Regions from separate parts of the Sorangium sp. So ce693 genome, predicted to be linked through region 2. Evidence: predicted binding sites of a transcription regulator. Region 2 holds the regulator's gene; each other region holds the start of a gene.
What was found. Region 2 encodes HrcA, which represses chaperone genes, less so after heat shock. Its sites were predicted from a motif close to GNTAGCACTCNCCNNNGGNGAGTGCTANC; they were not measured.

Region 1 (10,528 bases), 4.5 Mb from region 2:
TTGCCGCCGACTTCTTCGCCCCCGTCGCCCCTTCTCTGGGGGACGGCTGCGCAGCGGCCTCACGCTCCTCGCCGACCGCGCTGGCCTGGGCCTTGGCGCCGTTCGCTTCAGGCACCTGCTTCGCATAACGGGCGAGCGTCTCGCGCACCCGCGCGTCCAGATCCGAGAAATCGAACGGCTTGTTCAACCAGGCGTCTGCGGCGAAGAGCGGCGAGGTCATCTCGTTCAGGTTCTCGCCGATCCCGGTGAGCATGATGACGCCGGTGCTCGCGAACGGCCGTCCGTCGGACGTGTCGCTCTTCAGCCGCTTGCAGATCTCCCAGCCGCTCATGCCGGGCATCATCACGTCCAGGATCACCAGATCCGGCCGGTGCTCACGCGCGAGCTCCCAGGCAGCATCCCCCTCGGAGGCCTCGATCACAGAGAAACCCAGGTTCCTCAGGTGACGCGCAACGAGGCTCAACATCGCCGGTTCGTCTTCGGCCACCAGCACACGGGGCGGCATCATGCTCGCGGAAGGCATCGTGGATGCGGATGAGAGTACGTGCGCGCGAACCGGTCAAGAGAGAACGAGACCGCGCTGCCGCAGCCAGCGCTCTTCGCCGTTCGCCGTCCTCCCGAGCGACCCGAGCGCCAGGGAGGATGCGCTCACGCGGCGCGCGCGAGCGCGATCTTTTCCGTCTGCCCCGCCGCATAGAAGCGTCGCAGCGCGGCGAGCAGCTCGGCATGACGCCCATGGCGGGCAAACTCGGCCTCGAGTCGGCCCGCGAACCGCGCGGCCAGATCGTTCGCGATCCGGTAGCGATCGCCGGTCTCCGTGCCCGGTGGATCCATGAAGGTGACCCGCTCGAAGAGATGGGCGCGGATCCGCGCCGCGCGCTCGGGCTCGAAGCGCCCCGCCCCCGATGGGGCCGCCTCGTGGCGGCGCCGGAGCGGCGGGCCTGGCGGCTCGACCTCGTCCGCCAGATCGCCGTGGACAAGCAGCACGTATTTGTCGACCTCGGCCTGGAGCTCGAGCTCGAGCTGGGTCGCCGGCAGCTCCCTGCGGGCTCGCTCGGCCACGTAGAGGAAGTGGCTCACGCCCTCGACGATCTGGCAGATCTCGTCCAGCGTCCCCTCTCGCCCCCGCGTGATCGCCCGGCGGGGCAGGTGCAGCGCGACCTCGATATCCCCGCCATCTCCGCCGGCGTGCCGGATCAGCAGCGCTTCGCGGGCGCTGCCGTCCGTCAGCCGGATGAAATCGTCGACCACGGGCGCGTCATCGAGCGCATAGGTGCGGGCCAGGTGCTGCTGGATCCGGGCCGGGAAGGTCGCCCCCCGCATCAGTTGAGCCCGCCCGCACCACGGCTCGGCACGAGCCCTCGTGCCCCGAGCTCATCCGCGAGTCGACTCGAGCCCGTACGAACCCAGCGCTCGTACAGCCGGAGCACCGAGCGCTCGTCCCGAGCCCCCGACGCGAGCGTACCGTCGGCCACATCGTTCAGGACGCTCACGAACCGCTCGAATTTCTCGGCCATCTCCGAAAGAACATCCGGCCCCTGGCCGACGCGCGCATTGAGGCGCAGCATAGCGGCCGCATGGTGGTAAGCGGTCGACCCGACCCCGACCACGTAGCCGCGATCGACCCCCTTGACCTCGATGTGGCCGCCGAAGAAGCCGACCACGTAGAGGACGCTGTCTCCGAGGTTACGCAGCCGCTGGAAACGCTCGGCTCCGGAGGCTTCCAGCGCATCGCGCAGAAGAAAGGTCAGGGGCTGGTTGAAGGCAGACTCGGCATGCTCGTCCGGGTGAGCAAAGGCACAGAGCAGACCGACGAGGTAACTCGACGCCGCCTCGGTAGCAGCGACGTTCCGAACTCGGAGCGCCTCGTCCACAACCTCCTGGAAATAGCGGGTCATGCTCGGGGAGAGAGAGATCGCTTGGCTCACAGCGGCACCTCACTTGTGCGGGTGCCCTGGATACCGACGTAACCCGGGCCACCGCGCGCTCAGGTCAACCAGACACGTCCCGGCGGCCTCCCTCGGGTTGGAGACCGTGAGGGCATCGCGTCACTGTGCTGCCGCAGCTTTGCCCTCATAAGCGCATTTTAGCCGAGGGGCTCCGCCGAGCCCAGCCTTGCGCCACGCACCTTCCCCTGCAATCTCCAGGACTTACAGCCACCTCTGCGCCTGGCTGCCAACGCGCAAAGTGCCGGCCTGGGGCCACTCTTGACACCCTCCAGGGGGTGGCTATCTTCGGCGCGCTCGCTAGCACTCGCCATAGGTGAGTGCTAGCAAAGTGCCCAGACTGCAATCGTATGGGACCTTGCGGCTGCTCAGGCGGGCCGGCTGGGTCTTGCCGTTCGTGGGACGCGGCGCTCGTCCCCGGAGGATTTGCAAAGATGAAGATTCGACCGCTCCAGGACCGCGTGATCGTTCAGCGCGTGAAGGAAGAAGAGAAGACCAAGGGAGGTCTCTACATTCCGGACACCGCGAAAGAGAAGCCGATCGAGGGGACCGTCGTCGCCGTCGGCAACGGCAAGGTCGCCGAGGACGGTACCGTGCGGAAGCTCGACGTCAAGGAGGGCGATCGCGTCCTCTTCGGCAAGTACTCGGGCACCGAGGTCAAGATCGACGGCGAAGAGCACCTCATCCTCCGCGAGGACGACATCCTCGGCGTGATCGAGAAGTGACGCGGGCGACAGAAGGAACTTAGGAGAGACACCATGGCAGCCAAGGAAATCATCTACAACGAGTCCGCCCGCAGCATGATCCTCGCGGGGGTCAACGCCCTCGCCGACGCGGTCAAGGTCACGCTCGGCCCGAAGGGGCGCAACGTCGTCATCGAGAAGAGCTTCGGCTCGCCGACGGTCACCAAGGACGGCGTGACGGTCGCCAAGGAGATCGAGCTCGAGAACCGCTTCGAGAACATGGGCGCCCAGATGGTCCGCGAGGTCGCCTCGAAGACGAGCGACATCGCCGGCGACGGGACGACCACCGCGACGGTGCTCGCCCAGGCGATCTACCGCGAGGGCTCCAAGCTCGTCGCGGCCGGGCACAACCCGATGGAGATCAAGCGCGGCATCGACAAGGCGGTCGAGGCGATCGTCGAGCACCTCCGCGGCTCCGCCAAGCAGACGAAGGACGCGAAGGAGATCGCGCAGGTCGGCACGATCAGCGCGAACGGCGACGAGACGATCGGCAAGCTCCTCGCCGACGCGATGGAGAAGGTCGGCAAGGAGGGCGTGATCACGGTCGAGGAGGCCAAGAGCGCCGACACGACCCTCGACGTGGTCGAGGGCATGCAGTTCGACCGCGGCTACCTCTCGCCGTACTTCGTGACCGATCCCGAGGCCATGAAGGCGAACCTCGAGGACTGCTACATCCTCATCTCGGAGAAGAAGATCTCCAACATGAAGGACCTGCTCCCGGTGCTCGAGGCGATCGCCAAGAGCCAGAAGCAGCTCCTCATCATCGCCGAGGACGTCGAGGGCGAGGCGCTCGCGACCCTCGTCGTGAACAAGCTCCGCGGCACGCTGCACTGCGCGGCCGTCAAGGCGCCGGGCTTCGGTGATCGCCGCAAGGAGATGCTGAAGGACATCGCCACCCTGACGGACGGCCAGGTGATCGCGGAGGAGCTCGGCCTCAAGCTCGAGAACGTCACGATCAGCGATCTCGGCCGCGCCAAGACCGTCATCATCGACAAGGACAACACCACGATCGTCGGCGGCCAGGGCAAGAAGGACAAGATCAAGGCCCGGCAGCAGGAGATCCGCGCCCAGATCGAGAACACGACGAGCGACTACGACCGCGAGAAGCTCCAGGAGCGGCTCGCGAAGCTCGTGGGCGGCGTCGCGGTCGTCAAGGTCGGCGCCGCGACCGAGACCGAGATGAAGGAGAAGAAGGCCCGCGTCGAGGACGCGCTCCACGCGACCCGCGCGGCCGTCGAGGAGGGCATCGTCCCGGGCGGCGGCGTGGCGCTCATCCGCGCGCAGAGCTCGCTCGAGAAGCTCAAGGTCAACGACGAGCAGCGGTTCGGCGTGAACATCATCCGCCGCGCCATCGAGGAGCCCCTCCGCCAGATCTCGGCCAACGCCGGGGAAGAGGGCTCGATCGTCGTGCAGAAGGTGCGCGACGGCAAGGACTCGTACGGCTACAACGCGGCGTCGGGCGACTACGGCAACCTGCTCGAGATGGGCGTCATCGATCCGGTCAAGGTCGTCCGGTCGGCGCTCCAGAACGCGGCCAGCGTCGCCAGCCTGATGCTCACCACCGAGGCGCTCATCGCCGAGCGGCCGAAGGAGGAGAAGCCGGCGGCCGGTGGCGCCCACGCGGGCCACGGCCACGACTTCTGATCGCGACGCGCCGCGCTGACCGTTAAGCCCGGCGGGCGAGGGCCGACTTCCTTCTCGGGAAGTCGGCCCTTCGCCATTTCGACTTCCGGCGGGCCGCGGCGCATGATCTGATCCGGCGCAGGTTCGCGATGAGCACCCTGACTACCGAGCGCCTGGCGCTCACCCCGGTCTCGCTGCCCCTGCTCGAGGCGGTCATCCGCGGAGATCGCGCCGAGGCCGAGGCCCTGTCCGGCGCGCGCTTCCCTGACGCCTGGCCTGGGCGCGCGCTCGTCGAGCGCGCCTTCAGCTCGCCGCTCGACCGGCTGCGGGACGATCCAGAGGCGTTCCTGTGGGGCACGCGGCTGATGGTGACGTGCGGGCAGGAGGAGCGCGTCGTCGTCGGCAGCGTGGTGCTGAACGGCCGGCCCGACGCGACCGGCACCGTGGAGATCGGCTACGGCGTCGAGGGCAAGTCCCAGGGCCAGGGCTACGCCACGGAGGGGTCGCGCGCCGTCCTGCACTGGACGCTGCAGCAGCCGGGCGTGAAGCGCGTGATCGCGACCACGCCGGCCTGGCATCGCGCGTCGCTCCGGGTGATCGAGAAGCTCGGGATGCGCCCTGCTGGAACGCTCGAGCACGACCTCCTGGGCGAGCTCCTCGTCTTCGAGCGCTACCCCGAGTAGCGCCCCGCCGTCCACGGGCGGGGGCCCGCCGCGGCGTCGCTCACCCGCCTGCGCGGCTCACGCCGCCGCGCGGGTCGCGCCGCCGAGCCCACTCGCACAGGGTCATGCCCGCCGCGATGGCCACGGGGTACGAGTGGTTGATCCCGTACATGGGGATCGCGATCACGTCCTCGCACGCATCGAGCAGCGCCTGCGGCAGCCCGTCATCCTCGCTGCCGAAGAGGAACACGAGCCCGCGGGGGAACGGCGCCTCCCAGAGGGTCCGCCGCGCGTGATCGCGCTCCACGCCGATGAGCGGGCGGCCGCGCGCCGCTTCGAGGAAGCTCGCCTCGTCGGGGCACTCGACGATGGTCTCGTACTTCTGCATGCCCATCGAAGCGCGCTCGTAATAGGGCTCGGTCCCGATCAGGAAGATCTCCCGGACCAGGAACGAGTGGGCGACGCGGATGATGGCGCCGATGTTGAACGGGTTCTTCGCGCGGCAGACGGCGATGGAGAAGTCGCTCCGCAAGGGGGCGAGCTCTTCGCGGATCTCCCGGGTGGTGAGCCCGAAGGGCGGGATCTTCACGGCGCGCTGGCTCCCCTACTCGGCGGCGAAGCGATCGAACAGCGGATAGATGGGCCCCTCGTGGACCCTGATGCGCTCGGTCGTGCCCGTGGCGTGCTTGACCAGGAGCACGAGCCCGGCGCGCGGCACGGCGTCGAGCGCGCCCCGGATCGCCGCGACGGACATGCGCCGCAGCGGCTGCCCGGCGATCTCCAGCACCTCGTCGTCCTTGCGGAGCCCGGCGCGCTCCGCAGGCCCGCCCTCCATGGTCCGCGAGATGAATGCGGAGCCGGAATGCAGCTGGTACCAGAGGCCGAGGCCGAACCTGGCGTGCGCCGGCTGGAACGCGAGCGTGAGCGAGCCGCCCGCATCGAGCTCGACCTCGATCTCGCCTGCGGCTCGCTGCGTGTCGCTCGGGCGGCCGATGTCGCGCACCCCGATCGGCTTGTCGACGAGCGGGTCCGCTTCCCAGACCTCCACCCGGAGCCGGTCCTCGGGCAAGATCTGGAAGTTCCCGCTGGGTCCTTCGGGCCAGGTCGGCTCCAGCGTGTTCGTTTGCTCCGCCGTCCGAAAGATCTCCGCGCCGTTGACGAAGACGCGGACATAGGGGTCCGGGAGGTCGCCAGCGCCGGAATCCCAGGCTCGGCCGTCCCGAGTGCGCTCCGGGATTCTCGCACGGACGACCCGAAGCCATCGGACGTCCTCGGGCGGCGGAGGATGCAGCTCCTGGTCTGGAGGAGGTTCGCGCAGGCGGGTCGAGAGCTCGGGATAGAGCGCCGAGCAGCCGCCCGCGGCGAGCGGCGTGCCACCTGCAGCGAGCAGCAGGATGAACGCGGGCAAGCAGAGCGAGAGCGCGCGATGCCGTCGGAGGACCAAGATGGCGCCATTTTTGGCCGGAGCCGGCGTCAGCCGCAACTAAACCGTGCTATTTCGGGCGCCCATGCACGATCAGCCCGTCATTGCTACCAGCGACCTCAGCGCGCACGTCGGCAGCACTGTCGTGCTCCGCGGATGGCTCTACAACAAGCGATCGAGCGGCAAGCTCCACTTCCTCGAGCTGCGCGACGGCTTCGGCACCGTCCAGTGCGTGATGGCGAAGAGCGACGTCGGCGACGAGGTCTTCGCGGCCGCCGACAAGGTCACCCAGGAGAGCGTGATCGATGTCGTCGGCGAGGTGAAGGCGCACCCGAAGCGCGCCGGGGTCTACGAGATCGCCGCGTCCGCCTTCCGCGTGCTCGCCCCCACCACCGGCGAGTACCCCATCTCCCCGAAGGAGCACGGGACCGACTTCCTCATGGATCACCGCCACCTCTGGCTGCGATCGAGGCGGCAGCACGCGATCTTGCGCGTTCGTCACACCATCATCCAGGCCGTCCGCGACTTCTTCGACGGGCGCGGGTTCACGCTCGTCGATGCGCCGGTCTTCACGCCGAACGCGTGCGAGGGGACGAGCACGCTGTTCCAGACCGACTACCACGGCGAGAAGGCGTACCTCACCCAGTCGGGGCAGCTGTACATGGAGGCGGCAGCGGCCGCGTTCGGGAAGGCGTACTGCTTCGGCCCTACGTTCCGCGCGGAAAAGTCGAAGACCCGCCGCCACCTGGCCGAGTTCTGGATGGTCGAGCCCGAGGTGGCGTTCATGGACCTCGCGGGCGACATGGACCTCGCGGAAGACTTCCTCTGCTTCATCGTCGAGCGGGTCCTCGAGCGCCGCCGCCCCGAGCTCGCGGTGCTCGAGCGCGACGTCGGGAAGCTCGAGGCCGTCAAGAAGCCGTTCCCGCGCATCCGCTACGACGAGGCCGTCGCCATCCTGAACGAGGCGCGCGCGGAGAAACGCAAAATGGCCGGAGAGACTGAAATTTCGGACTTTCCCTGGGGCGAGGATTTCGGCGGCGAGGACGAGACGATCATCTCCGGCCGGTACGATCGTCCCGTCATGATCCACCGCTATCCGGCTCAGGTGAAAGCCTTCTACATGAAGCGCGATCCGACGGACGACCGGCTCGCGCTCTGCGTCGATGTCCTCGCGCCGGAGGGTTATGGAGAGGTGATCGGCGGCGGGCAGCGCGAGGATGATCTCGCCACCCTCGAGCGGGCAATCGAGGCGCATCGGCTGCCCCCCGAGGCGTTCGGCTGGTACCTGGATCTGCGCCGGTATGGCACCTTCCCGCATGCGGGCTTCGGGCTGGGCATCGAGCGGAGCGTCGCCTGGATCTGCGGTCTGCCCCACGTGCGCGAGACGATCCCGTTCCCGCGCATGCTGAATCGGCTCTCGCCGTAGTGCCGCGCGTCAGAGATCCTGCCGGGAAATCTGGGGACCGCTTGGCAGCACCTCGTTCACGGCGCGATGCGCCACGGCGCCGACGCGGCGGGCCGAGCGCGTGCGAGCGTGGAAGCGTGGAAGCGGAAGCAGACGAGGCTAGCCGCTCCCCGCGCGCCCACGCGTCGGAATCGCAACGCTGTGCGAGGAGCGTGAGTAAGAGGTAACGCGATCGGCAAGCCCACGCGACGCGCGACAACGGCGGCCAGTGTGGTCAGGCCGTGCCCGCGCCGCAGCTCGCCGCTGGGGATCCGTTTTTGCTCCGCTTGCAGGGCGACTCTGTCGTATCAAGAAAGCATAGGGCGCAACCCGCGACCCACGCTCACTCGGCCGACCGACGGAGCCACCCCTGCTTGCAGATGAGGGAGCGCTCTACCGGCGAGCCGGACCCTGCCCCCGCCTCCCCGACCCAACTCGCGAGGACAAAGCTATGGCTCGTCTCGTCGGCTTTATCGGTAACCGTCCGGATCTCGGCGCGCGTGCGATCGAGCTCGAAGAACGTGCCCTCACGGTTCGCCGAAGGGAGGGCGTGATCCCTGGCTGGGGGGTCGGCTTCTACCAGGGAGGAGAGATTCTCCTCAAGCGCCGGCCGATCGACGATCGACCCGAGATCAGCCTGGTCGACATGACCAAGGACGTGCGCGCCGACATCCTCGTGGCGCATGTCCGGGCTGCGACCGTCGGCAGCTTGCGCACCGAGAACACGCACCCGTTCCGCTATCGGCAGTGGCTGTTCGCCCACACGGGCACAGTCGAAGGGTTCGCCCGCCTGCGGAACCAGCTGAGCGACTCGCTACCGCAGTTTCTCCAGCGCGACGTTCGCGGCGAGACGGACAGCGAGATCCTCTTCCACCTGTTCCTGTCCTTCCTCCACGACAGCGGCCAGCTCGATCGGCCCAACGTGGACGCGGCGAGCGCGCGGACGGCCCTGCGGTCTTCCATCGCGCTCGTCGACCGGCTCTGCGCGGAGGAAGGGGCGGGGCCGAGCGCGATGAACATCGTGGTCACCAACCCCGAGTACCTGCTCGCCGCCCACGGCGGCACGTCGATGGCGTACCGCATTTACCAGGGCAGCGAGGACATGGAGCGGCTCCTCAGCGACGGCGGGTTGGGCCGAATGCGCATGCCCGACTATGCCGCGAGCCGGCTGACGCTCGTCGCGTCGGACTTCGATGACGACCAGGCCCCCGCAGGGTGGACCCACGTTGGCGAGCGTGCGATCGTGACGTTCACCCGCGCCGATGCTCCCGCGATCGAGCCGATCTGAACGCCCGAAGGTCCCGCAGGAGGCCAGGGGGCATGCACCGCCGGCCGGCTCTCCGGACACCTCTCGGCCGTCGCCAGCGTGCCCTTCGCTGCTCGTCGCCGTGATCGCGGGCTGGTCGCTCCTGGGGTGCGGCCGAGGAGAACCGGCTTCCTTTCCCACCGCCGCCGAGCTCTCTGACGAGCGCCGCCGCCCTGACGGCGTGGCGCTCGATCCGGCGAGCACCCCGCCGCCACCGACGAACCAGGCAGACGTCGAGGACAGCGTCGTGACCCTCCGGACGCCTCTCGGCATCGGCGCCGCGCTGGATGTCGTGGACGAGTTCTTCCGCCGGGTGGTCGCCGAGGACAGCGAAGCCCTGAGCGAGCTGCTTACGCGCGATGCCCTCGCGATCCACACCGGCTCGGGCGGATCGGGGCAGCCGCCGAGCGCCGGGCTCTGGTGGGAGCAGCGGTTCCGGCGACTCGAGTACGGAAAGCTCGCTGGAGAGCCGGTCTATCGGGAGTCGGAGCTCCAGATCTTCCGGGCCGAGGACGTGCTCGCGACGCCGCAACACCCCGCGATCCAGCCGGAGACGCTCGATGACCAGGACGTCGTGATCCGCGTGCCGATCGCGACAGCGCGGGTCGCGGCGGATCGCCTGCTCGGCGACGAGATCGTCGTCTGGCTGCGCCGCGACGGCCCGCGATTCAGGATCTACCGGCTGCTCGAGGACTTCCAGTTACAGTAGGCTTTGCGCTTGTGCCATATCTCCGACAAGATCGGGGCTCGATGAGCCGCCTCAAGATCGCGTTCGTGGGCTCCGGGGGAGCGGCGCGAGGCCTTGCGCACCTCGGCGTGCTGAAGGCTTGCGAGGAGCTGGGCATCCATCCGGAGATCTACGTGGGCGCGGGAGCGGGCGCGCTGGTCAGCGCGACGTACGGGCAAGACATCCCGCTCGATGTGCTGCTCGACGCCTACCGCCTCCCCTGGAGACGGCGTCACCGCGGGCCTCGCCTCCACGTGTCGAGCTTCTTTGGAGCTCCCGCGCTGCGCGATCTGCTCGATCCGGGATACCTCTGCTCCGGGGTGTTCTCGATCGACAGGCTCGAGCGCTACGTGCGCCGGACGCTGCCGATCAACGACTTCCGGCAGCTGCCCCACGCGGTCTTCGTGACGGCGGTCGACGTGGACAGCGCCAAGCGGGTCGTGTTCGGCCCGGGCTACGACGAGGCCACGCCGATCAGCCAGGCCGTGGCCGCCAGCTGCTGCGTGCCCGGCCTGTTCCGGCCCTACCGCATCAACGGCCGCTATCACCTGAGCGGCGAGGTGATCCGGACGCTCTCCGCCGATGTGGCCGTGAATGCCGGCGCGAACATCGTGATCATCTCGAACATCTACCGTCCCGAGGAGCGCGACGAGT
Region 2 (10,528 bases):
GTACCCCGTGCCGGCGATGTGGACGGTGATCGTCTGGGCCGCGTCGTTGACGTCGTACGAGCACTGCATCGGGAAGAACCGCCCGATGGACGCCGATCTGTCCTGCAGGCGCAGCGAGACCCCGCTCTTCAGCATCTCGGGGCAGATCTTGCTGGCCCCGAAGTTCGAGAACAGGAACCAGCGGAGGCCAGGGCTCGCGTTCACGGGGCCGCTGACGCAGGGGCAGCCGACGAACGTGAACGACAGCGCGACAGCGGCGAGCGCCAGCGCGGCGGACGCGCGGGAGAGCGGGGGTCTTCGTGCGGGCACGCGGGCTAACATAGCGGGTCGACCTCGGAGGGAGAGCGGGTTTGCGCGCGGGAGGACGGACGACGTCCCGTCCCGGATCAGCGCACGAGATGCCATTGGACGCCGGGGGTCACCTCGAGATGCAGGTGATTTTTGTGCGCCCGATCGTAGTTGGGCGTGAGGATCGACGTGAAGATGTGCTGATCCACGGCCTCGCACACGATGGACCGCAGCTCTCGCGCCGCCGCGTCCGCTGGAGGGCCGCCCCCCGCCCCCTTGCCGGCCCCGCGGGGCCTCCCCGTCGGGCCTGCGCTCTCGCCGCAGACCGGCGCGCCGCGCCTGCCGACGAAGTCGCGCTCCACGTCGAGCCAATCCTCCGCGAACCCGCCGCCGACGGGCTCCTTGATGAGCCTGTAGAGGTCGATCGCGAGCCCGCCGGGGTGCCGCGTGGCGAGCCTGCCCTCGGGCCACATCCTGGACGGAGGCCGCCAGGCCGAGAACATCAGCGCCTCGTCGATGTCGTGCGCGCGGAGGATCCGGCTGAAGTCCGAGAGCGCGAGCGCGAGGCGGCAGTCGAAGACGTCGTACGGGTTGTCCGCGCGTTGATGCGCCGGCAGCGCCGTCCGGTAGAGGACCCCGCCGACCCCCTGCCTCAGCCGCACGGGAGCGAGCACGCCCGGCGCGCGCGGCACCGGCTCGAACGCGATCTTCCGCTGCGTGAGCGCCGCGCGGCACTGCGCCGCGCTCAGGGCCGCGTAGCGCGCCGACGGGTGCTTCGCCCAGTCCTGGTGGTACCTGACCTTCGGCTTGCCCTGCGCGCTCGGCGCGGCGGCGAGGGGGCCGAGCGTGAGGGCGAGCGCGCAGGCAGCGGCGGCATGGCGTGCGGGCGGCATCGTTGCGGTACATCCCTCGTGCGAAGCAAGGCAGGCAGGCCCTCTCGGGGCCTCTCGGGGGGCCGAGCGACCACGTGCCACGTGGCCGATCGCGCCGCCATCCCACGGAGCGGGGCCCCGTGCGCGGGGTGGCTACTCGCCGATCCTACCGCGACATTTGACCGGGCCGCGCGATCGCCTCAAAATGGGTCGCATGCGCGTCCGTGGGTCGAGCGCCCGCACGCGCAGCTTGACGTACGGGAGCGAAGGTCCGGCCCGCATGGCTTCCCGGTCCGGGCGGTCCCTGGTCCAGGTAGCCACGGCGGCGCGCTTGTGCGCTGCATGCAGCTGACATGAGTGATCTTTCCAATCGATCTCGGAAGATCCTTTTCGCCGCGGTCACCGAGTTCATCGCAACGGGCGACCCAGTTGGCAGCAGGACGCTCGCCCGGAAGTACGGGCTGGATCTCTCGGCTGCTTCGATCCGCAACGTGCTCGCTGACCTCGAGGAGGCCGGGTACCTCCACCAGCCGCACACCTCTGCCGGGCGGATCCCGACCGATCGCGCGCTCCGGCTGTTCATCGACGCGCTCGTCGAGCTCCGGTCGCTGTCTCCCGAGCAGCAGGCCGAGCTGAGCGCCAGGTTCACCGAGATCTACGCGGGGGCGAGCGATCCGCTCCGCGAGACCGGGCGCTACCTCTCGGAGCTGTCCGGCGCCGCGGCGGTCGTGGCGGCGCCGCGGGCGGAGCTCCGCGCCCTCGCCCAGCTGCGCTTCATCCCGACCAAGCCCGGGCAGCTGCTCGCGGTGCTCGTCTTCGCCGACGGTTCGGTCGCGAACCGCTTCATCTCGGCCGACGAGGCGATCAACGAGGGCGAGCTCACCCGGATCCACAACCTGCTCGCCGATGTCATCGAGGGGCGCACGCTGGGCGAGATCCGGGACCTGTTCGCCCGCCGCCTCGCGGACGAGCGCCTCCAGATCGACGCGCTGAGGCGCCGCGCCTTCGAGCTCGGCAGCAAGGCGACGGCCGACTTGACCCGGCGGAGCGAGGTCGTCATCGAGGGGCAGAACCGCCTGATCGATCTGCCCGAGTACGCCGATGTCGATCGGCTCAAGAAGCTGATGAAGGCGCTCGAGGAGCGCGAGGAGCTCGTCGATCTGCTCGACCGGACGCTCGCCGCCGGCGCGGGTGAGGTCACCGTGTTCGTCGGCAGCGAGGCGGGCGATCTTGGCGGAGGCCAGCTCAGCCTCGTCGCCGCGCCCTACATGGAGAACGGCCGCGTCGCCGGGACCGTCGGCGTGCTCGGCCCGACGCGGATGGACTACGCGAAGGTCATGCCGCTGGTCGACGCCACGGCCGCGGCGATGACCGAGGTCCGCGGCAAGGTCAAGTAGCGCCCTTCCGCTGCGGCTCGCGGAGCCGATCGAGCACGTCGTCGAAGTCCGGGGGCGGCGGCGCCTGGAAGCGCATCGGCCGGTCGTCGGCCGGGTGGTCAAAGCCGAGCTCGGCCGCGTGGAGCATCAGCCGCGCGGCCGGGATCTTCGCCCCGCGGTAGTCCCGCACGTAGACCGTCTCGCCGACGAGCGGGTGCCCGGCCTCCGCGAGGTGGATGCGTATCTGGTGCGTCCGTCCCGTCTCGAGCCGGCACGCGACGAGCGTCACGCCGCCGGCGCCGGCCCCCTCCTGCGGCCCTCGGAGCACCTCGATCGGCTCCACGTGCGTCACCGCGAGCTGCCCCTCGCGCCGCCCCTCTCGCGCCGAGCCGCGCAGCCCGTCGCCCCGATCCTCGACGAGGTAGCTGCGGTAGGTGCCGCGCGGGACGGCGCCGTGCGCGAGCGCCAGGTACTGCCGGTGCATCGCGCGGACGCGGAGCTGCTGCGCGAGGTGCTTCTTCGCGGCGAGCGTCCGCGCGAAGACCAGCAGCCCGCTCGTCCCCTTGTCGAGGCGCTGCACCACGCCGAGCGGCGCGCGCCCGCGCAGGCGATCGCGCCTGGCCAGCACCTCGCGCACCAGCGCGTCGAGGGTCGCGGCCTGCTCCGCGGGATCCTCGTCGCCGTACGGGATGGTGCTCACCCCGGCGGGCTTGTTCACCACGACGACGCTCGCGTCCGCGTAGACCACGAGCTCGCCCTCGAGCTTGCGCCGCCGCACGGTCTCGGGCCTCGGCGCGTGCAAGCGGACCTCGATCTGCTCCCCGGTGAGCACCCGCCGGCGGGCGCTCGTCGCCACCGCGCTCCCGACCAGCACCTTGCCGGTCTCGATCAAGCGGCGCGCGTCGGACCACGAGACCGCGGCCAGCGCACGGACGGCCCCGTCCAGCGGGCGTCGATCCAGCTCGGCTGGCACCGTCCAGCGGCCGTCCTGCGGAGGTCGCACCTGGGCGGCGGGGTGGACGCCGGTCGTTTCGGCGGCTTTGTCTTCCTGGCTCGGCGGAGTGGCGGGTCGGAGCGGACGCATGTACAAGCTCACCGGGGGGCGCCTCGGCTCCGCCCACCAGCGTGGGACCGGGCTCTACCGGCGCGAAAAACGCACATCCGCGGGGCCCGCGGGGGCGAAATACACCGCGAATGTTGACACATCGCGCGACCGGAGCCGAAGATATCCAGAGCCGTCATCGCTTTCTCGCCATCTGAGAGGAGACCCGTTCGTGGCCAGCACCCTTCTCGCCGTAGACGACAGCGTGACCATGCGCAAAGTGCTCGAAATCACCTTTGCGGGTCAGGATTTCCGCGTCGTGACGGCGAGCAGCGCCGACGCTGCGCTGCAGAAGCTCAAGAGCGATAAACCCGACCTGGTGATCGCCGACGTCACGCTCGAGCCGAAGAACGGCTACGAGCTGTGCAAGGCGATCAAGCAGGCCTCACCGGCGACGCCCGTCCTGATCCTGTCGTCCAAGCAGAACCCGTTCGACCCCGCGAAGGGATCGGGCGCGCAAGCGGACGATCACATGGACAAGCCGTTCGACACGCAGCAGATGATCGACAAGGTCAAGAAGCTGCTGGCGTCGCGCGGCGAAGCGAAGCCCGCCGCCGCAGCGGCCTCCGCTGCCGCGGCGCCTGCGCCCGCGCGCTCTCCTGCGGCGCAGCCCGCCGCCGCGCAGCCCGCGGCCGCCGCGCAGCCGGCAGCCGCCGCGCAGCCGGCGGCAGCGAGCCCGCTCCAGCGCGCGAAGACCCTCATCTACACGCCCAACGCGCCGGCCACGAGCGCTGCGCCGGCCCAGGCCTCCGTCAAGACGGCGCCCGGTGGCCCGGCGAACGTGCCGGTCACGACGACGATGGCCTTCTCGCCGACGCCGGTGTCCGGCGTGCCGAAGACCGCGACGGGGCCTGCCGCCGTCGCCGCGACCGCCTCCGCGCAGGTCAACGGCCAGATGGCGAGCAAGCTCGAGGGCCTCGGCCTCACCTCCGAGCAGGTGGAGGCCGTGATGGCGCTGTCCCGCGACGTCGTGGAGCGCGTCGTGTGGGAGGTCGTGCCGGTGCTCGCCGAGACGATCATCAAGGAAGAGATCGCGCGCCTGACGAAGTAGGCGGCGGCCGCGGCCTGGCCGTGGCCGTCGACCCGCCCCTGTTCCTGTCGCGCCCGCGAGACGCACGAACGGGGCGGGGCGCCTTCGTGGGCGCGTGAGGCCCACCGATCCAAGTACGTAGGGGCGCTCCTTGCGCCGCGACGTCGTTCGCGGAGCGCGCGCGTTCGGGAGCGCAGCGCAGGCGCATGCGACCGCTGCTTTGCCCGGCGACCTGGAGTTGCTACGCCAGGGCCGCGCCTCGTTCCGCGGTTGGCGCAGCCATGAACGACACACACGACAAACGCAGCGGTGCGCCCGCGGACGCCCGCGACGGGACGGCCGCGGGCGATCTGGAGAGCCCCAGCGCACCTGAGCCGCGCGCGCCTTCCCCTGACGACCGGGCTGCGGGGGGCGACGGCACGGTCGGGATGGACGGGGCCGCGGGCGACGCCGAGGAGGCTCGCCTCGTGCCGCAGGGCAACCCGCTCCGCTGGCGTGGCGCTGCCGTGTCCGCCGCGGGCGCCCTCCTCACGTTCGTCGTGATGGCGCTCGCGCCCCAGCTGCGCTGGGGTGTCCCGATCGGCGCGCTCGGCGTCGCCATCGCGGCGATCGGTCTGCTCGATCTGCTCGGCACGTTCGACGATCGGCCCGAGCGCGTCGCCACGCGCGTCGCGATCCGCGACCTCCTCGGCCCGCTCGCGCTGCTCGGGGGCGGGCTCGTCGCGCTCTTCGCCCTGATCGCGTTGAGCGTCGCTGGCTTCTTCTCGCCGAGCCCTCTCTCGTCGGACGGCGCGCCGACGCTGCTCTCGCTGGCGGTGCCCGCGGTCGCCGTCCCTGTCGCGTTTCTCACGGCGGTCATCGGCGCGTTCCGGTTCGGCGAGCGCCTCGGTCCCTGCCGCGTCGACGAGGCGGGGGCGCCGCGCCCTCTCGGCCGGCGGCACGGCTTCTGGCTCGTCGCCCTCGTCACGCTGCTCTACCTGCCCATGCTCGGGAGCCACTCGCTCACCGATCCCTGGGAGACGCACTACGGCGAGGTCGCGCGCGAGATCCTCGCCAGGAACGACTGGATCTCCCTGTGGTGGGCGCAGGACGGCTGGTTCTGGTCGAAGCCGGTGCTCGACTTCTGGATGCAGGCGCTCGCGATGGCCGCGTTCGGCGTCCGCTACCGGTCGGGCGAGATGCTCTCGGCGGCCGCCGAGGGGCGCACCCCGTGGCCCGAGTGGGCCGTCAGGCTCCCCGTCTTCGCGCTGACGCTCATCGCCGTTTACCTCCTCTACAAGGCCGTCTCGCGCATCTTCAGCCGCCGCGCCGGGCTGCTCGCGGGGCTCGTCCTCGCCACGATGCCGCAGTGGTTCCTGGTCTCCCACCAGACCATGACCGACATGCCCTTCGTCGCGACGATGGCCGCGGCGATGGCGCTCCTCCTGCTCGGCATCCACACCGACGACGCGGAGGAGGCGCGCGTCTACGAGGTGGATCTCGGCCCGCTCAAGGTGGGCCTCTCGGCCTATCACCTCGTGCTGGGGGCGATCCTCGCCTGCGCGCTGCCGCAGATCCTCTACCTGCTCTCGCGTCACGTCGAGATCGGCCTCTCGCCCTTCGGCCTCCACTTCCGCGGCGACGTCTTCAGCTCGGGCTCACCGGGCAACTGCGGTCTCCCCGGCAACGAGGCCTGCCGGTCGGTGCTGCCCGTGCTCCCCGGCCTACAGCCTGCGCTCCAGGCGCTCGTCTGGGCGCAGACGCTCGCGATCGTCCTGTACGCCAGCTGGGGCGAGCGGCGCGTCCAGCGGCTCCTCTTCCTCGCGGCGTGGTTCTTCGCTGCCCTGTCCACGATGGCCAAGGGGCCGGCGGGCTTCGGGCTCCCGGTGCTCTGCGCGCTCGGCTACGTCGTCGTCTCCCGCCGGTACCGCGACCTGCTCAAGATGGAGATCCCCGTCGGGCTGCTCGTGCTCGCGTGCGTCGCGCTGCCGTGGTTCGTCGCGATGTACGCGCGGCACGGCCAGCCGTTCACCGACAGGCTCCTGTTCCACGACATGTTCAAGCGCGCCTTCACCCACGTCCACGACACGAACGAGGGCGACGACGTGAGCTTCCGCTATTACGTGTGGCAGCTCGGCTACGCGATGTTCCCGTGGACCGGGCTCGTGCCCGCGTCGCTCGTGTGGTGGCTCAGGCGGCGCGAGGGGGCGGCGCCGGGGGAGCGCGGCTCGGCCGACGTCCGCCAGGGCGACGCCTCGGTGTTCCTGGCGATATGGTTCCTCTTCGGCTTCGCGCTGTTCTCCCTGATGCTGACGAAGTTCCATCACTACATCCTGCCGGCCGTCCCGCCGGCGGCGATGCTCACGGGGATCCTGCTCGACGACATGCTGCGCCTCGATGGCCGCGTGGGAGGGCTCGCGCGCCGCTCGAGCGGCGCCTCCTCGCCGGCGCAATCGGCGCGCTCCGCCGCGGTGGTCAGCTACGAGCGCGCGATGCTCGGCGCCATCGCGCTCGGCGCTGCGCTCCTCGTGTTCCTCGTCGGGCGCGATCTCGCGATGGTGCGCGAGGGACAGCCGAGCCAGGCCAGGCTGCTGCACCTGTTCACGTACAATTACAAGCGCCCCTGGCCGCAGTCGCTCGACTTCTCGGCGGCCCTGTGGGCCTTCACCGCCGCCGCGGCTGCCCTGTGCTTGCTGCTGATGGTCGCGCGCTGGCGCCGCCAGGTCGTCTACGCGCTCCTGGCGCTCGCCGTCGTGTTCACGGCGTGGGGCATCGACGTGTACTTCGTGCGGACGTCGCCGCACTGGGGGCAACGCGAGACGCTGCTCGCCTACGTGCGCGCGAATCAGCAGATCCCAGGGCCGCTCGTCGCTTACCAGCTGAACTGGAAGGGCGAGAACTTCTATGCCGGAAACCGGCTGGCGGCCTTCGTGTCGAGCGGAAAGAAGTTCCAGGACTACATCAATGAGCAGAAGAAGAAGGGCTTGAAGACCTTCTACTTCGTCACCGAACACGGGCGCACGGGCTCCTTGTCGAACGAGCTCGGCAGCCCTCGCATCTTCGAGAAGCTCACTTCCATCGAGCTCAACAACAAGTTCGTCGTGGTGCGAGCGACGTTCGAGTGAGCCGAACGGCACCGGAAGGCGCTCATCTCACCAGCGCTGTCCGGCTGTGACGCTGTACGCCTGCTCCGGCCCCGGGGAATGCCGCTGTCGATGTTCGACGGTAATGCCGAATCAGGAGCGTCCTTGCATCTCTGTCGCCGTGGCCGCGCAGCAGCGCAAGGAGGCTCCTGCCAGGGCGTCCTAAGTGCCTGAATCGACTTGAAGAAGTCGTGGGCACGCGCCCTGCTCTCACGTGGGATCGAGCGTCGCGGCGGAGACCTTTCCCCCCCAGGTCCGCTGCGACGCTCTCTTTATTTCCGCAGGTGCGCCGGTCGCACATCGTGTGACCAGCTCATCCGCTCCTGGCGCTCCCAGGGGCAGCTTGCAATGCAGTGAAATGTCGATCCAGCGCGTCCAGGAGACCTGCTGTGGTGCTCACCTCGGCGGTCACGCCGACCCGGAGCCCCCGCTTCTCGGCGGTCGCGGTCGTGATCGGCCCGATGCTCGCGAGGAGAACGCGGTCGAGGCGCGCTGCGGCGCCCTCGCCGAGGAGATCGCAGAGGCTGTCGACGGTGCTGCTCGAGGTGAGCATCACGACGTCGATCTCGCCCGCCGAGAGCGCCCGGAGCAGCTCTTCGCGGCGACCGGCCGACGCAGGGCGGGTCTCGTAGACAGGCACGACATCGACCTCGCAACCGGCGGCGCGGAGGCGCTCGGGGAGCACCTCGCGGGCGACAAGCGCGCGCGCGAGGAGCACGCGGACGCGATGGGACGCCGCCCGGCGTTCGGCCAGCGCGGGGTCGGCGAGGATGGCCTCCGCGAGCTCCTCGCCGCGGAATTCCCGCGGGACGATGTCGGCGCGGACGCCGCGCGCGGCGAGCGCGGCTGCGGTCCCGACGCCGATCGCGGCGAGGCGCGCAGGGCCGAAGGCGCGCGCGTCCAGGCCGAGCCGCTCCATCTCCTTGAAGAAGCAGGCCACCCCGTTCTCGCTCGTGAAGACGACGGCGTGGTAACCGGAGAGGCCGCGGACAGCCTCGGTGACCCGCGCGGGGTCGGGGGGCGGGTGGATCTCGATGGTCGGCAGCTCCACCGCCTCGCCGCCGCGGAGGCGCACCAGCCTCGACGTCGAGCGCGCCTGGTGACGCGGCCGGGTCACGAGCACCCGCTTGCCGAAGAGCGGCTTCCGATCGAACCAGCGGAGCGTGTCGCGCAGGCCCGTGACGGCGCCCACGACGATGACCGCGGGGCTCTCGATCCCTGCCTCCTTCACGCGGCGAGGCAGCTCGTCGAGGCGGCTCGAGACGACGCGCTGGTCGGCCCGCGTACCCCACTGGATCGCCGCCGCCGGCGTCGCGGGATCGCGGCGCCCCGGCCCCATCAGCCCCGCGACCACCGCGTCGAGGGCCTGCATGCCCATCAGGACGCAGATGGTCCCGCGGACCGAGGCGAGCTCGCTCCAGTCGAAGGATCTGCCAGCCCGGGTGACGCCGCTGACGATCATCACGCTGGAGGCGATGTGCCTGTGCGTCAGCGAGATGCCGGCGTAGGCCGTCGCGCCGAGCGGAGAGCAGACGCCCGGAACCACCTCGAACGGCACCCCGGCCCGCGCGAGCGCCTCCGCTTCCTCCGAGCCACGCCCGAAGAGGAACGGATCGCCGCCCTTCAAGCGAACGACGCTGCGGCCCGCGAGGCCGAGCGCGACGAGCTCTGCGTCGATCTCCGCCTGCTTCGCGTCCTTCACCACCCGATCGCCGCCGCGCTTGCCGACCGAGCGCACGTCGGCGCCCTCCCGCACGCGGTCGAGCAGCGCCGTGTGGACGAGCTCGTCGTGCAGCACGACGTCGGCTGTGGCGAGGAGCTCCGCGCCGCGCAGCGTGAGGAGCCCCGGATCCCCCGGGCCGGCGCCGACCAGGTACACGATGCCTGGCCTGGCCGCGCCCGGCGCTCCGTCGTTCATCGCCCCCGCGGCCGCCGCGCCGGGGCTCTCCTCGGAAGGATCGTTACGCCTCGGAAACACAGTCAAACTCCCGTCATTCTCTCGTTGATGCATGGCAGACGTTGATTGTCATAGCGATTCTGCAGTGATGTTGACCCGGTGCGTTATGCGATTAGAATCGCACCCGGTCGATTCAACGTCCGGCGGTTTCTGGAGTCCATTCGATGAGATCTGTGAAACTGGTCGAGGAGCTGCTGAGCTCGGAGCGCGGCTTTCCGGACCGATGGTACGTCACCAACGGGGAGCGCTCGGTCGGGCCGGTCAAGCTCGACCAGCTCGCGCGCGGAATCGAGAGCGGAGTGGTCCCCCTCGATAGCTTCGTCCGCAATGAGGCATGGACCGTGTGGTGCCCGCTGTCCGACATTGCAACGGTCACGGTCGCCGCCACGGCGACGCCTGCGGAACAGCCGGAGGACGGCTCGGAAGCGGATGAGGACGACGACACGCTGCCACTTTCGTCCCAGCAGACTCCCCAGCCGATGACGTCGCGTCCCGGCCCGGCGGCGCGCTCGGCCGCGCGCTCTGGAGCGGCCCACCGCTGAGCGACGGCCGCGCGCGCGGACCGCGCCCGGCGCGAGCGCCGCGCGCGGCGGGGCGAGCGCGGCCGGAAAACGGGAACGGGAAGTGGAGGGCCGTTCTCATGCTGGCGGTTTCGGGCGAACACTAACCGATTCGCAGCGCCCACGCGATCCACGGATCGCGCGCTCCTCTGGACCGGAGCGGCTCACGCGGGCGCAGGGCTGCTATGCTCCGCCGCCGTGTTCCCCACGAAGAGACCGCG
Region 3 (10,528 bases), 4.2 Mb from region 2:
TGCTCCGTTACCCGTCGGTCGAGCAGATCCTGCTCGTCGACCTGGACGGCGCGGTCACCGGCGCCTTCCGCGATCTGCCGCTCGCCGCGGAGCTGAACCAGGGCTCGCTCCGCGACCCGCGCGTCGCCGTCCGCAACGAGGACGCGTTCAAGTACCTCGAGGAGTCGACCGAGTCGTTCGATCTCGCGATCGTCGACTTCCCCGATCCGGGCAACTACGCCGTCGGCAAGCTGTACACGGACGCGTTCTATCACCTGCTCCGGCAGCGGCTCTCCGTGCGCGGGCTCGCCGTCGTCCAGGCGACGTCGCCTCACTACGCGCGCGAGTCGTTCTGGTGCGTCGTGACGACGCTCGAGGCGGCCGGCTTCAAGACCGCGCCGCTCCACGTCTACGTTCCGAGCTTCGGCGAGTGGGGCTTCATCCTGGCGGGCGGCGAGGGGCTCGCCGCGCCCGGCGCGCTCCGGATCGATCCGTCGAGGCTCCGCTACCTCGACTCGAGCGGCCTGCCGGAGCTCTTCCGGTTCCCTCGCGATCTCGGCCGCGTCGAGGCGCCGATCAACCGGCTGAACGACCAGAAGCTCGTCTCCGTGTACACGCGCGAGTGGGCCGAGTGGACCCGGTGATCCGGTGAACCGCCGCGGCTTCCTGAGCTCCGTGGCCGCGGGCTGGGTCGTGCACACGGCCTCGCCCGGGCGCGCGCCGCTCGCCGGCGAGATCGTCGGCGCGGCCCACGGCGCGGGCCACCTGCTCCGCGGCGGCCCGCTGCCCGCGGCGAGCGGCCCCGCCGAGCGCGCGGACGTCGTGATCGTCGGCGGCGGGGTGAGCGGGTTGTCGGCCGCGTGGCGGCTCGCCGGCGCCGGGCTCGATCTGCGGGTCCTCGAGCTCGAGCCGAGGCCAGGCGGCACGAGCGCGTGGGGCGACGACGGCGTCGTGCCGTACCCGTGGGGCGCTCACTACCTCGCCGCGCCGAACGTCGAGGCGCGCGCGACGCTGCGCCTGCTCGAGCAGATGGGCGTCGTCACCGGGTGGGACGCGGCGGGGCGCCCCACGTTCGATCCGCGGCGGCTGTGCCACGCGCCGGGCGAGCGGCTGTTCTACGAGGGCGCGTGGCACAGCGGCCTCGCGCCGCTCGACGCGCTCTCGAGCGAGGCGCTGGACGAGCTCGAGAGGTTCCATGCGTTCGAGGAGGAGCTCACGGAGCTCACCGGCAGCGACGGGCGCCCGGCGTTCCAGATCCCGCTCGAACGCTCCTCGCGCGACCCCGAGCTCCTCCAGCTCGACCGGATGAGCATGGCGGCGTGGCTCGATCGCGAGGGGTACCGCACGCCGTTCCTTCGCTGGTACGTGCGCTACGCGATGCTCGACGACTTCGGCGGCGCGCCCGAGGAGATCTCGGCCTGGGCGGGGCTGCACTACTTCGCGGGGCGCAAGGCGCGCACGCCGGAGCTCGCGGGCAGCCGCTACCTCGTCTGGCCCGAGGGCAACGGCCGGCTCGTGAAGGCGCTGCTCGAGCGCGCGGCGCCGCGCGTGTCGCTCGGCGCGCTCGTCACGTCGGTGCGCCCGCAGCCGGGCGGCCGCGTCGAGATCGACTACGTCGACGTGCAGCGCGGCGAGGCGCGCCGTATCGAGGCCCGCGCGGCCATCCTCGCGGCGCCGGCGTTCGTCGTGCGCCGGATCTTCGCGGGGAGCGCGGCGGGCGAGCTGCCGGAGCGGATCGCGTCGGCGTGGCTCGTGGCGAACCTGCACGTCGAGCGGCCGATCGACCCCAACCACGCGTGGGATTCCGTCCTCTACGGCGCCGAGGGGCTCGGCTACGTCGATGCGCGCCACCAGCTCACCGATCTCGCGGCGGCGACGATGCAGCGATCGCGCCTCGAGACGCCGGTGCAGCGCACCGTGCTGACCTACTACCGCGCCTTCGGCGGGCCGGACGTGGCCGCCGCGCGCGCGGCGCTGCTCCGCGCGCCGTGGGAGTCGCTCGCCGACGGCGTGCTGCGCGACCTCGCGCCGGCGCACCCGCACCTGCGCGACGATGTCGAGCGGATGGACGTCATGATCTGGGGTCACGCGATGCCGCGCCCGCGCCCCGGCTTCCTCGGCCCGCGGCCGTTCGAGCCGCGCTGCGCGCTCTCCGAGCGCGTCGCCTGGGCTCACGTCGATCAGCCGGGGATGGCGCTCTTCGAGGAGGCGCACGCCTGCGGCGTGCGCGCCGCCGAGACGATCGCGGCCTCGGCGGGGATCGCGATCGGCGAGAGCTGGCTCTGAGCTCGAGCGCCCGTCGCCTTGGCGCGCGCCGCTCCGCGAGGAACCCCACGTCCTCTCTCATCTTTCAAGAGCAAAGTGCGTCCGGCGAGCGAGCGCCTCCGGAACGGTCCTCCACCCCTGCCGCCGGCCGCTTCCGGCGGCCATGGAGCGGTCGCGGTGGGAGATCCGGCCCAGGATTTCAGCTTTGCCCTCGCCTTGAACTTGCGCTGCCCCCCTGCTCCGCGTCTACTCTCTGCCCATGTTGCGGACCCGGTTTGCCGGGATGACGGATACCGGGCTCCTCCGGGACCACAATGAGGACAACCTCCTCGTCAGCGAGGAGTACCGTGTCGTGGCCGTGGCGGATGGAATGGGCGGACACCGCTCGGGCGATGTCGCGAGCCAGCTTGCCGTGAGCACGCTCTCGGACTTCCTGTCCGTGACGGTGGGGAGGGACGCCACCTGGCCCTTCCCTGCCGATCCGAACCTGACCGAGGAGGAGAACTACGTCGTCACCGGCCTCAGGCTGGCGAACCGGCGCATCTTCGATCGCTCGCTGAAGACGCTCGCCGACTTCGGCATGGGCACGACGATCGTGGCGGCGATGTTCTCCAAGGACGCCGAGCACGTGACGGTGGGTCACGTCGGGGACAGCCGCTGCTATCGCCTGCGCGACAGCCAGATCACGCAGCTGACCCGCGACCACTCGCTCGTCAGCGACGCGGCGCACATGGCCCCGTGGATGACCGAGGAGGAGGTCCGGCAGCTTCCGGCCAACGTCATCACGCGCGCGCTCGGCATCCGCGAGGACGTCCTCGTCGATCTCGTGACGGACGAGACGCGGCACGGTGACGTGTACCTCCTCTGCTCGGACGGCCTGTCCGGGCTGGTGAGCGACGATCAGATCCTCGAGCTCGTGATGTCCAGCGGCTCGCTGGACGCTGCGTGCAAGGCGCTCATCGATCGGGCGAACTACTTCGGCGGCACCGACAACATCACGGTCGTCCTCGCCCGCGTCGAAGAGGTGCCCGACGGCAAGCGCCCCTTCAACGACGAGCCCACGCAGGAAAGCCGCTAGCCCGCGCCGCCGCTCGGCGGTTGCGCGCGGGCTCCCGCCGCCGCCGCGCAGGCCTCACCTCCTGCGCGGTGCGCTCTCGCTCGGGGCATCGAGCTATCCCCCTCGGGCCGGGCAGCTCGGCGCCGCGCTCCCGCCGAGCGCAGCGCTGCCATCACCCGCGCGCACGACGCCCCGCGCCGATGCGTCGGCGACGCGTCGGCTACAGGACGAAGTGATCCATGAGCTGAAGGACCTCCAGGTTCAGCCCCTTCAGCGCGGCGCACTCGCGCTCCACCTCGGCCTGGAAGACCGGCTTGATGTGGTAGAGCATCGTCGGCAGATCCCTCGGCGCGCGGAACTTCTGGAGCTCGACGGCGAGCGTCTGCGGCGTGTGGTGGCCGCTCACGGTGGCGAGGCGCTGCTCCCGGTTGGGGAAGCTGACCTCCATCAGCAGCGCGCGGAGGTCCTGCTGCTGGTTCAGCACCTCCCACAGCCGCTCCGTGGGCCCGGTGTCGCCGCTGTACGCGATCGCGCCGCCGTCCCCTTCGATCACGAACGCCGACGCGTCGATCGTATGCGTCACGTGGACCGCCCGCACGAGTCGCCCGGCGACCGGCGTGGGGCGCTCCGGCTTGAGCTCGAGGTACTGGATGGTCGGCTGCCCGGCGCTCGGGATCACCGCGAAATCGGGCCAGAGCACGTTGTTGAAGAAGTGCTTCTTGAGCGTGCGCAGCGTCTCGCGCGTGCCCGCGATCACGAGCGGCGGGCACCCGAGCTGGCAACGGTTGTCCGCGATCGTGGCCAGGTCGCGGATGTGATCGAGGTGCGCATGGCTCACGAGGCACGCCTCGATCCGCGCCTGGTCCTTCACCTCGAGCCCGCTCGTCAGCGAGCCGGCGTCGATCGCGAGGACGTCGTCCACGACGAACGCGCACGTGCGATGCCTGGGGGTCTCACCGCCGTGGCAGCCGATGACACGCAGCTCCACTGGTTCAGCTCTCTCCGCCGAACTTCTGCGGCATGTCCAGGAACTCGATGAAATCCCGGAACCTGCGCATGTCGGTCACCATGATCGCCGCGGGTGCAGGCGGCCCGTACGAGAGGAGCCTCAGCCGGCGGAGCCGCTTCATCACCTCGTCCACCGTCTCTTGCTCGACGTCGACCTCGCGCGCGATGTCCTCGGGAGAGGAGCGGACGCGTATGCCTTCAGGCGTCTCCTCCCCGAAGGCCTCGGCGTGACGCGCGAGCGCGAGCATCACGCGCGCCTTCGGGTCACGGTGCATGAGGATCTCGACGAGCGAGTTCGCCGCGTCGAGCCGCTTCGCCAGCTTCTTGAGGAGACGGAGCGCTATCTCGACGTCGCGCTGCAGCATGACCTCCAGCTTCCGCGCGTCGATCACGAGGCAGCGGGACGGCTCGCTCACGGTGGCCGTCGCGTTCCGGGGCTTGCCGTTCAAGATCGCCATCTCGCCGACGAACTCGCCGGGCCCGAGCACGGCGAGCACCTTGTCCTCGCCGGCGACCGACTTCGTGATCCGCACGGCGCCCGACTGGATGACGAACATGACGTCGCCGGAGTCCCCCTCACGAAAGAGCACGTCGCCCGGCACGTACTCGTGGCCATAGCGGGCGAACGACGACTCCGACATTGCCCGGGAGTCTAGCGCCCCACGTGACCGCGGGTCAAAAACCCGGGCAAGAGCGCTGGCCCTCACAAAACTCGAGGGGCCCCCCAAGCCACCATGCTTTGGAGGACCCCTCGGCCCGCTTCGTCGGGAGCAGCGCGCTCAGCGGGCCGGCGCCGCGCGGAGGCGGCGGCAGCCCGAGAGCGGCGCGGACAGGCGATCAACCCATGTCGAAGTCGCCCATGCCGCCCATGCCGCCCATACCCCCCATGCCGCCCATACCCCCCATGCCGCCGGGAGCGCCGCCGCCAGCGGCCTTCTCCTTCTTGGGCTTCTCGGCGATGAGGGCCTCGGTCGTGAGCATCAGCGCGGCGACGCTGGCCGCGTTGGAGAGCGCGTGCCGCACGACCTTGGCCGGATCGATGACGCCGCCGGCGAGCAGGTCCTCGTACGCGTCGGTCGCGGCGTTGTAGCCGAACGTCGGCGCGCCCGACCGGACCTTCTCCGCGACCACCGTCCCGTCGACCCCCGCGTTCTGGGCGATCTGGCGGAGCGGCGCCTCGACGGCGCGGCGCACGAGCCGCACGCCGACGTCGCGCTCGTCGTTGAACTTGAGCGACTCCAGCGAGGCGGCCGCCCGGAAGAGGGCCACGCCGCCGCCGACCACGATGCCTTCTTCGACGGCCGCGCGGGTCGCGTGCAGCGCGTCCTCGACGCGCGCCTTCTTCTCCTTCATCTCGGTCTCGGTCGCCGCGCCGACCTTCACCACCGCGACGCCGCCGGCGAGCTTCGCGAGCCGCTCCTGGAGCTTCTCGCGATCGTAGTCGCTCGCCGTGTCCGCGATCTGCTTGCGGATCGCCTCGATGCGGCCCTTGATGGCGCCCTTGTCGCCCTGGCCGTCGACGATGACCGTGTTGTCCTTGTCGATCTCGACGCGCTTGGCCGTCCCGAGATCGCGCACCGTGGCGCTCTCGAGCTTCTGGCCGAGGTCCTCCATGAACGGCGTCGCGCCCGTGAGGATGGCGATGTCCTTCAGCATGTCCTTGCGGCGATCGCCGAAGCCGGGCGCCTTCACGGCGGCGACCTTGATCGTGCCGCGCAGCTTGTTCACGACGAGCGTGGCGAGCGCCTCACCCTCGATGTCCTCGGAGAGGATGAGCAGCTCGCGCCCCTGCTTCACCACCTGCTCGAGCAGCGGCAGGAGGTCGGCCATGGCCGAGATCTTCTTCTCGTGCACGAGGATGAGCGGGTTCGTGAGCACCGCGGTCATCTTCTCGGGGTCGGTCACGAAGTAGGGCGAGAGGTAGCCGCGGTCGAACTGCATGCCGTCGACGGTCTCGAGCTCCGTCGTCATGCGCTTGTTCTCCTCGACCGTGATCACGCCCTCCTTGCCGACCTTCTCCATGGCGTCGGCGAGGATCTGGCCGATCTCCTTGTCGCCGTTGGCGCTGACCGTGGCGACCTGGGCGATCTGGTCCTTGTCCTTGGTCGGCTTGGCGGCCTTCTGCACGGCCTCGATGACCTTCGCGACCGCCGCGTCGATGCCGCGCTTCAGGTCCATCGGGTTGTGGCCGGCCTCGACGAGCTTGAGGCCCTCGCCGAAGATCGCCTGCGCCAGCACCGTCGCCGTCGTCGTGCCGTCGCCCGCCTTGTCGCTGGTCTTCGAGGCGACCTCGCGCACCATCTGGGCGCCCATGTTCTCGAGCTTGCCGGCGAGCTCGACCTCCTTGGCGACCGTGACGCCGTCCTTCGTCACGACCGGGGAGCCCCAGCTCTTCTCGATGACGACGTTCCGCCCCTTCGGCCCGAGGGTCACCTTGACCGCATCGGCGAGCGTGTTCACGCCCTTGAGGATCGCGGCGCGGGCGCCGCGGCTAAAAACGATCTGCTTCGCAGCCATGTCTCAATCCCCTCGCGGCCGCGCGGCCGCGTGTGCAAACGCTTGCGTTCGGTTGCCTCAGGCCTTGTTCACGTCGCGGCGGACTCGGTCACGGCGAGCACGTCGTCCTCGCGGATGAGCACGTGCTCCTCGCCGTCGAGCTTCACCTCGGTGCCGCTGTACTTGCCGAACAGCACCTTGTCCCCGACCTTCACATCGAGCGGGCGAACCTTGCCGTCCTTCAGGACCTTGCCGTTGCCCACCGCGACGACGCGCCCCTCGATCGGCTTCTCCTTCGCGGCGTCGGGGATGATGATGCCCCCCTTGGTCTTCGTCTCGCTCTCGACGCGCTTGACGACAATCCGATCCTGCAGCGGCCTGATTTTCATGCTGGCTCCCTCGTCCTCGGCTTGTTGACTGACCATCGGCTCGCCGGAGGTCCCGTTCGCCCCCCCGCTGGGGCATTCCGCCCGCACGACAAGAGCTAAGTGCCCGAGATCGCAGTGTCTTGGCACTCTCCTAGGCCGGTGGCTAAACCGCGGCCGAAAGTAAATCAGTCACCCGGCGCGTCAAGGGCACGCAGCAGGGAGCCGCGACTTTTCCGGAGCCGAGAGTCCGGAGGGGCGAAGCCGAGATGTCTGGAGAAGCGATGCCGAGGGAGCGGTCGCGGCGTCGTGAAGCCTCCTCCAGGGACGAGCCCCCTCTCTGACCGGGGACGAGCCCCCTCTCCGACAGCACGCAGGGCACGCTGTAGACAACCTGGACGGATCATGGCGACAGCGCGGCGTGCGACGACAACGGACGGAATGCAACGAGGGCGGAGCGGGTTGAGCGAGGAGAGCGAGGGGGTCGAGCAGCGGGAGGCCTTGCTGAGCCCGTAAAGCGCACGAAACGTCGGGGATTTTGGTGCCGAGCATTTTTCTTCGTCGGGCCCGATTTTGATCGCTTGACAATCCAGGCAGCCCAAGTAGATTCCGCGGCCCGTGGCGCTGATGAACACGGCGCTGACCCCTTGGGGGATCGTCTAACGGCAGGACGCAAGATTCTGGCTCTTGCTATCAAGGTTCGAATCCTTGTCCCCCAGCCAGGCCGCTCAGCTCTGCTGTCGGTCTTCTCCACAGAACAAGGTCCCATCGTCTAGCGGTTAGGACATCGGCCTCTCACGCCGGTAACGCGGGTTCGATTCCCGCTGGGATCGCCACTTTCACACACTTTCGCCTCGTTTCCTGCTGCTTCCGCTCGATGTCATGCGTCGAGCGCGACGCGAAGCACAGCGCCATCTGACGAGCGCGCGAGCACGCAGAGCAGCAAAGACGTCTTGCGCCGTTCACGTTGCGCTACCCTCCGGCGCATGGCCGCGCAGGACGTAGAGGAGCTCTTCGACATCCTCGATGACGGCGGCCGGCCGCTCGGCGTGCGCAAGGCGCGCGGGCTCGTTCACCGCGACGGCGACTGGCACCGGAGCGTTCACGTGTGGGTGCTCCTCGAGCGCGGGCCCGATGGCCTGGAGCTGGACAGCCGCCAGAGCGCCGCGGATCCCTGGGTGCTCTTCCAGCAGCGCAGCCCGGACAAGGACACCTGGCCCAGCGCGCTCGAGGTCGCCGTGTCGGGGCACTACCGCGCCGGAGAGGATCTCGCGGGGGCGCTGCGCGAGGCGGAGGAGGAGATCGGCCTGCCGCTCTCGCCGCGCGATGTGGTCCGGCTCGGCACGCGCCGCAGCCAGGACGATCACGCGCCCGGGATCGTCGACCGCGAGCTGCAGGACGTGCTGCTCGCGACGACCCGCCGCGCGCTCGCGGAGCTGCGTCCCGATCCGCACGAGGTGACCGCGCTGCTGTCGCTCCCGCTCGACGCGGCGCTGCGCCTCGTCCGAGGCGAGGTGCCCCGCGCGAGCGGCCTCGTGCGGCGGCCGCCGGACGCCGCGGGCGCGGTGAAGGTCGAGCCGCGCGACGTGCGGCTCGATGAGTTCGTGGTCGCGCGCGACGGCTACTTCGAGCGCGCGCTCGACACCATCCGCCGGCGCCTTGCTGGCGACGCGCCGGCCCCGTGGCTCCTCGGCTAGGACGCCGGCGCTTTCTCCTCGCGTCCGTCCCGTCAGCCTGAGCCGCGGCGCGCGTCCGCCGGCCGCCGGGGCTTCTCGGGAGGCAACGCCGACGCGACGAGGAACCCTTCAGCGCGGTGCGGGGCGAGCCCGCAACGCGCGTTCATGCGCTTGGCGATCTCGTCGCCGGCCCTGACGAGCGCATAGAACCACCGGATCCCGAAGCGATCGTGCCCTTCCCGGAGCACCGCCGCCTGGAGGGGGGCCCCGAGCCCCCGTCCGCGGTGGTCCTCGCGCAGACAGGTGCAGATCGGCATGGCCGTCCACGACGGCGCCTCGTCCACGTCGGAGATCCAGAGCGGCGGGGCGCCCAGCAGCCCGAGCTGGGCGAGCGCCTCGCGGCCGCCGACCTCGGCAGGCTGCGGCCGCGTCACGACGCACAGGGTGGTGCAGCCGATCAGCGCGCCCGCGCCGTCGCGCAGCGTGAGCGTCAAGGAGCGGCCCTCGCCGCCGCGCAGGTACCACCCCGGGAGCGGCGCGTGGCCGCCCTCGGCCTGGAGCTCCTGGATCGCGCGGATCGAGGCCTCGTCGTCGTCCGGCGACACCCTGGACAGGCGCAGGCCCGGCGGGAAGGCGCGAAACCGGCCGAGCCCCTGCACGGCGGCGCGCACCTCGCCGGCCGGGGCGCCCATCACCGAGAAGTCCTCGTCCACGGAGAGCCCCGCCTGGCGCAGCGACGCCGAGAGCGCGGCGAGCTCCGGCCGGGGGGCGTGCAGGAGCACGCGCTCGAAGCAGCGCACGAGCGCCTCGCGCCGCTCCGGCGGCGTCCGCTGGGCGTGCAGCAGGATCAGCGAGCGCCCGTCGGTGGTGATGCCGTCCTGCTCGCCGATCCAGTCGCGGGCCGCGTACAGGATCCGCTGAGCACGGTAGTCCGCAGCTTCACCGAAACACCCCGGTCCGTCCGCCGGAGCGGGGCCGCGCTGTTGCGGGGCATCGTCGCGATCGAGGTCGAAGGCAAGCATCATGGCGGCATCCCTCCTGTCGAGAAGCAACGGCGGCTTCCACGAATGGCGGCCCTCGAGGAGCCGCCACCCGGCGCGGGACGCCCGCGCCCAGCGCCCGGGCGAGCCCCTGCCGCGCCGCGCAGGTCCACCGGCGAGATGGCCTGACGCGGCGGTGCGCGCATGCGGGAGAACTCCGCTCCACCAGCGGCTGTGCAGCCCGCGTGTCGAGACTTCAACTTATCCCTGCTCGGCGATCGCGCAAGCGGCGACATGCCATGATCCGGGCAGCGCTCCAGCCGGGACACGCATGCTCACGCACGCTTACAAGCAATTGAAATCGCTAATGAATCATGCCAACATCCACCATCGCCCACAAGGCACCTCGCCGCCCGACGGGGCCGCGGCGTGGACATAGAACGACCTAGCCTGGAGAGACGCATGGCCCCGGGCACCCGCGCGTCGGGGGCGGACCGGCGAGGGGCGCCGGACCAGGGGGCTCGCGCTCGCTCGTCGTGGCCTTCGGTGGTTGAGGACGATCGCGCGCCCTGGTAGGTTGGCGTCCAGTATTGCGCGATGACCACCGCCCTTGTCACCGAACCCGACGACGACGCGCCCGTGATGCCACGTCCGTTCCTCAAATGGGCGGGCGGCAAGGGCCAGCTGCTCCGACAGTTCCAG

Region 1: the regulator HrcA is predicted to act here: its motif matches at 2,246-2,274, upstream of groES (co-chaperone GroES).
Region 3: the regulator HrcA is predicted to act here: its motif matches at 7,313-7,341, upstream of groES (co-chaperone GroES).

The regions. Positions count from the first base shown of each region.
Region 1 is NZ_CP150347.1:8,768,486-8,779,013, forward strand. It holds gene WMF14_RS32595 (response regulator transcription factor) at 1-523, opposite strand, end outside; gene WMF14_RS32600 (hypothetical protein) at 649-1,323, opposite strand; gene WMF14_RS32605 (hypothetical protein) at 1,323-1,928, opposite strand; gene groES (co-chaperone GroES) at 2,381-2,671, shown strand; gene groL (chaperonin GroEL) at 2,705-4,333, shown strand; gene WMF14_RS32620 (GNAT family N-acetyltransferase) at 4,462-4,995, shown strand; gene WMF14_RS32625 (TrmH family RNA methyltransferase) at 5,036-5,563, opposite strand; gene WMF14_RS32630 (C2 domain-containing protein) at 5,579-6,418, opposite strand; gene asnS (asparagine--tRNA ligase) at 6,483-7,823, shown strand; gene WMF14_RS32640 (class II glutamine amidotransferase) at 8,392-9,129, shown strand; gene WMF14_RS32645 (hypothetical protein) at 9,230-9,856, shown strand; gene WMF14_RS32650 (patatin-like phospholipase family protein) at 9,898-10,528, shown strand, end outside.
Region 2 is NZ_CP150347.1:13,591-24,118, forward strand. It holds gene WMF14_RS00040 (hypothetical protein) at 1-309, opposite strand, end outside; gene WMF14_RS00045 (hypothetical protein) at 387-1,181, opposite strand; gene hrcA (heat-inducible transcriptional repressor HrcA) at 1,514-2,557, shown strand; gene WMF14_RS00055 (RluA family pseudouridine synthase) at 2,550-3,620, opposite strand; gene WMF14_RS00060 (response regulator transcription factor) at 3,619-4,689, shown strand; gene WMF14_RS00065 (ArnT family glycosyltransferase) at 4,950-7,772, shown strand; gene cobA (uroporphyrinogen-III C-methyltransferase) at 8,104-9,768, opposite strand; gene WMF14_RS00075 (DUF4339 domain-containing protein) at 9,912-10,289, shown strand; gene hemB (porphobilinogen synthase) at 10,506-10,528, shown strand, end outside.
Region 3 is NZ_CP150347.1:4,203,942-4,214,469, reverse strand. It holds gene WMF14_RS16025 (polyamine aminopropyltransferase) at 1-623, shown strand, start outside; gene WMF14_RS16020 (FAD-dependent oxidoreductase) at 628-2,265, shown strand; gene WMF14_RS16015 (PP2C family protein-serine/threonine phosphatase) at 2,504-3,322, shown strand; gene WMF14_RS16010 (MBL fold metallo-hydrolase) at 3,522-4,289, opposite strand; gene WMF14_RS16005 (Crp/Fnr family transcriptional regulator) at 4,294-4,950, opposite strand; gene groL (chaperonin GroEL) at 5,147-6,826, opposite strand; gene groES (co-chaperone GroES) at 6,895-7,194, opposite strand; tRNA gene WMF14_RS15990 (tRNA-Gln) at 7,819-7,892, shown strand; tRNA gene WMF14_RS15985 (tRNA-Glu) at 7,932-8,006, shown strand; gene WMF14_RS15980 (NUDIX hydrolase) at 8,157-8,867, shown strand; gene WMF14_RS15975 (hypothetical protein) at 8,900-9,871, opposite strand; gene WMF14_RS15970 (DNA adenine methylase) at 10,424-10,528, shown strand, end outside.